Regions from separate parts of the Actinomadura decatromicini genome, predicted to be linked through region 1. Evidence: riboswitches for the same ligand, from Rfam matches in the RefSeq annotation. Region 1 holds a riboswitch; the other holds the start of a gene.

Region 1 (4,206 bases):
CGGTCAGCCCCGCCTGCGCGGTGCCGCCCGCCTCCTGCTTGGGGACGAGTTTCAGCGCGGGCGCCGGATGCTCGGGCTCGTTCGGCCCGTCGACCGGGTTCTCCTCCCACTTGACGACCTCGCCGTTCGAGTACGTCTGGTCGGTCTTGAAGACGAGCTGGTCGGTGTCGGTGGGCAGCGGGCCCATCGAGACGTCGAACTCCTGGAACTGCCCGGCCTCGATCTTCCCGCCGGTCCAGGTGATCTTGCTGACGGTCTCGGTCAGCTCGCCGCCCTCGGTCTTGATCGGCTGCGCGAGCTTCGCCTTCTCGACCTTCGCCGTCCAGCCGGGCAGCGGACGGACCGACACCGACGACAGCGGATGGTCGGCGGGCAGGTTCACCACGAGCTTCGTCGTGGAGGCGTTGTCGCGCTCGTTCGGCACCCGGAACGAGATCTTGGCGTACGAGCCCTTCTCGGCGGACTTCGGATTGGCGGTGACGTGCGCGGACGCCGCCGATGCGAGGCCGAGCACGGACACGGCGGACAGCGCGGCGACCGCGCCGACCCGCCGGGCGACCGGGCGGGCGGCCGGGTGGGAGGCATGCGAAAGGAAAGCCATGACGGAACTCCGTTCGAGTCGTACGGAAAATCCGGAAACGCCGATCGGTCGGCGTCCGGTGACGTACGGCGCTCGATTCGTCCGCCTAGCGGACGGCGAGCGCCCTCGAACGCGGCGGGGGACCCCGCCGGACGACCTGGTGCCGCAGCACACGTCCGACCGCCGGGACCGCGTCCGCCGCCGGGACGGCGAACACCGCGCGCGGCGGTCCGCCCGCCGGTCGGGCGGCGAGGGCGAGGAGTGCGAGCAGCAGCCGGATCGGACGGTCCGCCGCCGCGGCGGCCCGCCGTGCCAGCGCCCACGCCGTCCGCTCGCCGCGCCGCAGCCACCACGCGGCGACCAGCGCGGCGACCGTGTGCGCGAGCGTCATCGTGATCCCGCCGGAGCCGTGCGCGACCGGCGTGAGGACCTCCGCGCCCGCCCCGTGCACGGCGGAACCGTGCATGGCGGAACCGTGCGTGACGGGGTCGTGCATGACGGCTGCGCTCCGCTGGACCGAGCCCGCGGTCGTCGCGGCCGTGAACAGCGTGTGCAGCGCGAACTGCCCGCCGAGGAGCCCACCCAAGATCGTCGGCAGGGAGCGCTCGTGCCCGGCCAGCATCAGCGTGACGCCGAGTACCGCGCAGAATCCGACGCCCGCCGTCCACACGGGGACGGGCGCACCCGAGGCGAGGACGTGCCCGCTGGTCGCCAGCACGACGCACACGGTGGCGAACACCACCGCGCGCGCGGTTCGGAAGCCCGGGAGCGGGGGACGCGGGGACATGGCGTTGACCATCGTCCCACCCGCTCCCCGGGCTGTGTACCCCACCCCCGCGAACAATCTCGACACGCCCAACATATTGGGGTTGCGCAAAGATCGTCGACTAGATGTAGGGTTCAGTCCCGTGCTGGTTCGCCCCCGCCGCCCAGGCGGGGGCGTCGCAAGAGGGAACCCGGTGAGAGTCCGGGACTGCCCCGCAGCGGTGAGTGGGAACGACCGCCGTCATCACGCACTGGGCCGCACGGCCCGGGAAGCGACGGCCAGTAGGACGCGCCCTCCTCCGGGTCTCCGGAGAGGCGCCGTGCCCGCGAGTCCGAAGACCTGCCAGCGCGCGAGGAGGCCGGGCGGCCGCGCCATGGCGAGGTTCGCCTGACCGACCTCTTCAAGGGTCCGGGGGACGTCCCCCAGGCCGAACACGTCCAGGTCTCGCGGGTGGGCCGGGGGCGGAGCGCGGCGTGCCGCCGCGTGCCGTTCGCATGCCCTCCGCGAGGCGGCTCGCGAGGGGAGACGCACGTGACACAGGCTCTGGCCGCGCCGCCGGCGGCGGAGATCGCCGCCGAGGTCGAGGCGGCCTGCGACGGCATACCGGGGGTGGACGCGGGACGGCTGCTCGCCCGCTCGGGCGACGCGCTCGACGCCGCCGCGCTGCGGGATCTCGCCATCGGCGAGGCGAGCGCGCTCGTCCCCGCCGAACCGGGATACTCCAAGGTCGCCGCGCGGCTGCTCGGCAACCGGATCCGGGACGAGGCCGCGGCCGCCGGGGTCGGCACGTTCGCCGAGTCCGTGGCCGCCGCCCACCGGGAGGGCCTGCTGGCCGACGCCCCGGCCGCGTTCGTCGCGGCCAACGCGGCGGCGCTGAACGCCCTGATCGACGAGTCCGCCGACGAGCGTTTCGAGTACTTCGGGCTGCGCACCCTCTACGACCGGTATCTGCTTCGGCATCCGCGGTCGCGGCTCGTCCTGGAACGTCCGCAGCATTTCCTCCTGCGCGTCGCGTGCGGCCTCGCCTACCCCGACGGAACCGGCGCGGACGGGGTCGCCGAGGCGGCCGAGTTGTACGGGCTGCTCAGTACGCTGTCGTATCTGCCCAGCTCACCGACGCTGTTCAACGCGGCGGCGCGGCGTCCGCAGCTCTCGTCCTGCTTCCTGCTGGACTCGCCGCGCGACGAGCTGGATTCGATCTACGAGCGGTACGGGCAGGTCGCGCGGCTCAGCAAGTACGCGGGCGGCATCGGGATCTCGTGGACGCGGATCCGGTCGCGCGGCTCGCTGATCCGCGGGACGAACGGGCACTCGAACGGGATCGTCCCGTGGCTGCGGACGCTCGACTCGTCCGTCGCCGCCGTCAACCAGGGCGGTCGCCGCAAGGGCGCGGCCTGCGTCTACCTGGAGCCGTGGCACGCCGACGTCGAGGAGTTCCTGGAGCTTCGCGACAACACGGGCGAGGACGCGCGCCGCGCCCACAACCTCAACCTCGCCAACTGGATCCCGGACGAGTTCATGCGCCGCGTCGAGTCCGACGGGACGTGGTCGCTGTTCGACCCGAAGGAGGTCCCCGAGCTGACCGACCTGTGGGGCGAGGAGTTCGACGAGGCGTACCGGGCGGCGGAGCGGGCGGGACGGTTCGTCCGCCAGGTCCCGGCCCGCAAGCTGTACGGGCGCATGATGCGGACGCTCGCCGAGACCGGCAACGGCTGGATGACCTTCAAGGACGCCGCCAACCGCGCCTGCAACCAGACCGCCGGGGGCGGGGTCGTCCACCTGTCGAACCTGTGCACGGAGATCCTGGAGGTGACGGGCGACAGCGAGGCGGCCGTGTGCAACCTCGGGTCGGTGAACCTCGCTGCGCACGTCACGCCGTCCGGGGTCGATTGGGAGCGGCTGCGCGCGACCGTCCGCACCGCCGTCCGTTTCCTGGACCGGACGATCGACCGCGGCTTCTACCCGACGCCCGAGGCGGAGGCGGCGAACCGCAAATGGCGTCCGGTCGGGCTCGGCGTAATGGGTCTCGCGGATGTCTTCTTCACGCTCCGCCTTCCCTTCGACTCCGATGAGGCGCGGGCTCTGTCGACGCGCATCGCGGAGGAGATCGCGCTCGCCGCTTATGGCGCGTCCACCGAACTGGCCGCATTGGACGGTCCGCTGCCCGCCTATGAGCAGACGCGCACCGCTCGCGGGTTCCTCCATCTCGACCATTTCCCGGACGCGGCGCCGGAACGTCCCGGCGAATGGGAGCGGCTGCGCGCCCGGGTCGCCGAGGTCGGGCTGCGCAATTCGCTGCTGATCGCCATCGCGCCGACCGCGACGATCGCGTCCATCGCGGGATGCTACGAATGCATCGAGCCGCCGGTGTCCAACCTGTTCAAGCGGGAGACGCTGTCCGGCGAGTTCCTGCAGATCAACGCCTATCTGGTGGACGACCTCAAATCGCTCGGGCTGTGGACGCCGGACGTCCGCGAGGCGATCAAGAAGGCGAACGGCTCCGTCCAGGGGCTGGTCGGCCTTCCCGAGGAAATGCGCACCCTGTACCGGACGGCCTGGGAACTGCCGCAGAAGGCGCTGATCGACCTCGCCGCCGCGCGCACCCCGTACGTCGACCAGTCGCAGTCGCTGAACCTCTTCATGGAGACGCCGACGATCGGGAAGCTCTCCTCGATGTACGCCTACGCCTGGCGCAGCGGCCTGAAGACGACCTACTACCTGCGCTCGCGCCCCGCGACCCGGATCGCGCAGACCACCGTCCTCCAGACGGCCGCCGACGTGTGCTCACTAGAGAACCCGGAGACCTGCGAGGCGTGCCAGTGAGCGAACGGAACGGAAAGCACGGCATGCTGCTCGACCC
Region 2 (4,206 bases), on a different contig from region 1:
TCGTCGCCGGGGAGCGTGCCGGGCAGCACGGTCAACGTCTCCTCGCGCTCGACCAGCGGACGCCCGGCGGCGGCCGACGCCGCGCTCAGCGACGTCACGCCCGGCACGACCTCCGCCGGGTAATGCGGCGCGAGGCGTTTGTGGAGGTGCATGTAGGAGCCGTAGAACAGCGGGTCGCCTTCGCTGAGGACGACGACCGTCCGTCCCGCGTCCAGGTGCGCGGCGAGGCGGGCGGCGCAGTCGGCGTAGAAGTCGTCGAGCGCGCCCTGATACCCGCCGGGATGGTCGGTCGTCTCCGTCGTCACCGGATAGACGAGTTGCTCCGCGATCTGCCCGTCGCGCAGGTAGGGCGCGGCGGCGGCGCGGGCGATGCTCCGCCCGTGCCGCGCGGAATGGTAGGCGACCACGTCCGCCGCACCGATCAACCGGGCGGCCTTCACCGTCACCAGTTCAGGATCACCAGGGCCGACGCCGACCCCGTACAGCCGTCCAGCCATCACTCCGCCTCACTGGCAATCGCATTTATGGCCGCCGCCGTCATGGCGCTGCCGCCGCGGCGTCCGCGCACGACGAGGTGCGGGAGGTCGCTCGCGGCGAGCGCGTCCTTGGACTCGGCCGCGCCGATGAAACCGACCGGTATCCCGAGGACGGCGGCCGGACGTCCCGCGCCCCCGTCCACCAGCTCCAGCAGCCGGAACAGCGCGGTCGGCGCGTTGCCGATCGCGACGACCGCGCCGTCCAACCGGTCGAGCCAGAGGTCGAGCGCCGCCGCGCTGCGCGTCGTGCCGAGCCGTTCCGCCAGGCCGGGGACGCGCGGGTCGCCCAGCGCGCACACGACCTCGTTGCCCGCGGGCAGCCGGGCCAGAGTGACGCCGGACGCCACCATCCGCGCGTCGCACAGGATCGGCGCGCCGTCCAGCAGCGCCGCCCGCGCCCGCGCGACGACACCCGGCGACCAGGCCAGGTCGCGGACGAGGTCCGTCATCCCGCAGGCGTGGATCATGCGGACGGCGACCCGCGCCACGTCGTCCGGCAGGCCCGACAGGTCGGCCTCCGCGCGGATGGTCGCGAACGAGCGCCGGTAGATCTCCGCGCCGTCCCGGATGTAGTCGGTCACCGTTCCGCTCTCTTCAGGACGACCGGCCCGCGGGGCATCCCGCAGTTCCGGTCACAGCCCGTCCAGTGGACGGGGGTCTCCGGGGCGCGCGACAGGCCGCCGACCCAGCGGTGGGCCGCGCCCTGCACGTCGCCTTCCGATTTCGCGCAGCCGGGGCTTCCCGTGCAGGCCGTCACTCCGACCCAGGGCGAGTCGGGGTCGGTGGCGAAGCCGTGTTGGTGCAGGTGGACGGCGTGCCGGTGCGCGTCGTCGCGTCGCAGGTCACGCAGGACGATGCTCCGCCACGGCGTCAGCCGCACTTCGTCCGCGATGTCGGCGAGGGCTTCCATCTGCGCGCCGGACAGGCGTCCGAGCGGCGGCACGACCTCCAGCGCGACCAGGCCGTCGCGCTGCTCGACGAAACCCGCGTGCGGTGCGGGCGGGGCGGGGACGCGCTGCGCTTCGGCCAGCGTCCCGCCGAGGAGGCCCGCGACGCGGCGCGGGCCGTCCGGGACTTCGGCCAGCTGCCAGGCGTCGCCGCGAACGTCGAGAAACGCCTCCGCCGCCGCGATCATGACCGCGACGGGATCGCCGGACAGGACGAGCCGGTGCCCGGCCAGGAGCACGCCGCCGGGAGTCAGCGTCACGTCGGCGCCCAGGGACGCGACGTCGCCGGAGCCGTCGTCCAGCGCGAACAGGAACCGGCCTGGCAGCCCGGCCAGCCGAGAACGCCCGCACAACTCAAGGTCGAGCGCCGTGACCAGCGGATCCGTGGCGAGGACGCCCCGCACGCCGCGTCCGCCGAGCGGGGACGCGACGATGTTGCGCACCCGTTCGTGCGACGCGGACGGCAGCAGCCCGGCCGCCGCCAGCCGCTCCGCGAGCGCCGCCGGATCGCGCACGCCCCGCACCTGGAGGTTGGCCCGCGACGTCAGCTCGACGACGTCCACGCCCAGCTCGCGGGCCGCGCCGCCGACCGTCCTGAGCCGCGCCGCCGACACCGCCCCGCCCGGCGTGCGGACGCGGGCGAGCGCCCCGTCGGCGGCGTCGTGGGTCTGGAGCGCGCCGGGGCACGCGTCGGCACGCGACCGCCCCGCCGCACGGACATCTGGCATGAAGGCCACCTTTCTCGGACGCCGCGCGCTGCCGTAGTCTGCTGATCGACGACGGCAGTGGAGGAAGCCGGTGTGAATCCGGCGCGGTCCCGCCACTGTCACCGGGGAGCGACCCCCGCTAACGGCCACTGTCCACGCGGACGGGAAGGCCGGGGCGAGCGCTGATCCGGGAGCCAGGAGACTCCCGCCGTCGTGACACCCGCGACCGGGGCGAGGACCCCAGGGGGAGGACCCGTCATGTCCACCGTTCTGCTGCTCTCCACGTCCGACACCGATCTGCTGAGCGCCCGCGCGTCCGGCGCCGGCTACCGGCTGGGCAACCCCGCCCGGCTCGCCGTGGCCGACCTTCCGCCGCTGCTCGACGGCGTCGACCTGATCGTCGTCCGCCTGCTCGGCGGCCGCCGCGCCTGGGAGGACGGCCTCGACGCCCTTCTGACCGGCACCCGCCCGGTCGTCGTCCTGGGAGGAGAGCAGGCGCCAGACGCCGAGTTGATGGAGCTTTCCACCGTTTCCGGTGGGGTGTGTGCCGAGGCGCATGCCTATCTCGCGCATGGCGGGCCCGCGAACCTCGCCGAGTTGCACGCGTTCCTCTCCGACACCGTCCTGCTGACCGGGCGCGGGTTCGCGCCGCCGCAGGCCGCGCCCACCTGGGGGCGATACGAGCGAACGTCCCGCGCCACCGAAGGCCCGGTGATCGGGGTGCTCTACTACCGCGCCCACCACATGGCCGGGAACACCGCGTTCGTCGAGGCCCTCTGCGCCGCCGTCGAGGACGCGGGCGGACGCCCCCTGCCCGTCTTCTGCTCGTCGCTCCGCACCGCCGAGCCCGCGCTGCTCGACACGCTCCGCGAAGCGGACGCGCTGGTCGTGACCGTCCTCGCGGCGGGCGGGACGCGGCCCGCGACGGCCGGGGCGGGCGGCGACGACGAGGCGTGGGACGTCGGCGCGCTCGCCGCGCTGGACGTCCCGATCCTCCAGGGCCTCTGCCTCACCACGTCCCGCGCCGACTGGGCGGACAGCGACGACGGCCTGTCCCCGCTCGACGCCGCCTCGCAGGTCGCCATCCCGGAGTTCGACGGCCGCATCATCACCGTCCCGTTCTCCTTCAAGGAGATCGACGAGGACGGGCTCACCGTCTACCGGGCCGACCCCGAACGCGCCGCGCGGGTCGCGGGGATCGCCGTAAGGCACGGCCGCCTCCGGCACACGCCGCCCGCTTCGCGCCGCCTGGTCGTGATGCTGTCGGCGTATCCGACGAAGCACTCGCGGGTCGGGAACGCGGTCGGCCTCGACACCCCGGCGAGCACCGTCCGGCTCCTCGCCCGGCTCGGCGAAGCGGGCTACGACCTCGGCGAAGGCTTCCCCGGCGTGGCCGACCAGGACGGCGACGCGCTCGTCCACGCGCTGATCGCGGCGGGCGGCCAGGACGAGGACTGGCTCACCGAGGAGCAGCTCGCGGGCAACCCCGTCCGGATCTCCGGGGCGTCCTACGAACGCTGGTACCGGACGCTGCCCGCCGACCTTCGCGACGACATGGAGCGGCACTGGGGCCCGCCGCCCGGCGAGCTGTTCGTCCAGGACGGCGACATCGTCCTCGCCGCCCTCCGCGCCGGGAACGTCGTCGTCATGGTGCAGCCGCCGCGCGGCTTCGGCCAGAACCCCATCGCGATCTACCACGACCCGGACCTGCCGCCGAGCCACCACTACCTGGCCGCCTACCGCTGGCTGTCGGACGAGTTCGGCGCGCACGCGATCGTCCACGTCGGCAAGCACGGCAACCTGGAATGGCTGCCCGGCAAGGCGGCGGGCATGTCCGCGTCCTGCGGTGCGGACGCGGCGCTCGGCGACGTCCCGCTCGTCTACCCGTTCCTCGTCAACGACCCGGGCGAGGGGACGCAGGCGAAGCGCCGCGCGCACGCCGTCCTGGTCGACCACATGGTCCCGCCGATGGCCCGCGCCGAGACCTACGGCGACATCGCCCGCCTCGAACAGCTC

The links. Region 1 has a riboswitch for cobalamin ahead of FXF68_RS23165 (ribonucleoside-diphosphate reductase subunit alpha). Riboswitches for the same ligand answer to the same signal wherever they lie in the genome.
Region 2: it holds a riboswitch for cobalamin, as region 1 does, so the genes downstream of both, cobN (cobaltochelatase subunit CobN) here and FXF68_RS23165 (ribonucleoside-diphosphate reductase subunit alpha) in region 1, are expected to answer to the same signal.

The regions. Positions count from the first base shown of each region.
Region 1 is NZ_VSRQ01000005.1:92,025-96,230, forward strand. It holds gene FXF68_RS23155 (YcnI family copper-binding membrane protein) at 1-601, opposite strand, end outside; gene FXF68_RS23160 (hypothetical protein) at 687-1,367, opposite strand; cobalamin riboswitch at 1,476-1,707, shown strand; gene FXF68_RS23165 (ribonucleoside-diphosphate reductase subunit alpha) at 1,878-4,169, shown strand; gene FXF68_RS23170 (ribonucleotide-diphosphate reductase subunit beta) at 4,166-4,206, shown strand, end outside.
Region 2 is NZ_VSRQ01000003.1:843,998-848,203, reverse strand. It holds gene FXF68_RS17645 (precorrin-2 C(20)-methyltransferase) at 1-497, opposite strand, end outside; gene FXF68_RS17640 (precorrin-8X methylmutase) at 497-1,117, opposite strand; gene FXF68_RS17635 (precorrin-3B synthase) at 1,114-2,211, opposite strand; cobalamin riboswitch at 2,273-2,394, shown strand; gene cobN (cobaltochelatase subunit CobN) at 2,449-4,206, shown strand, end outside.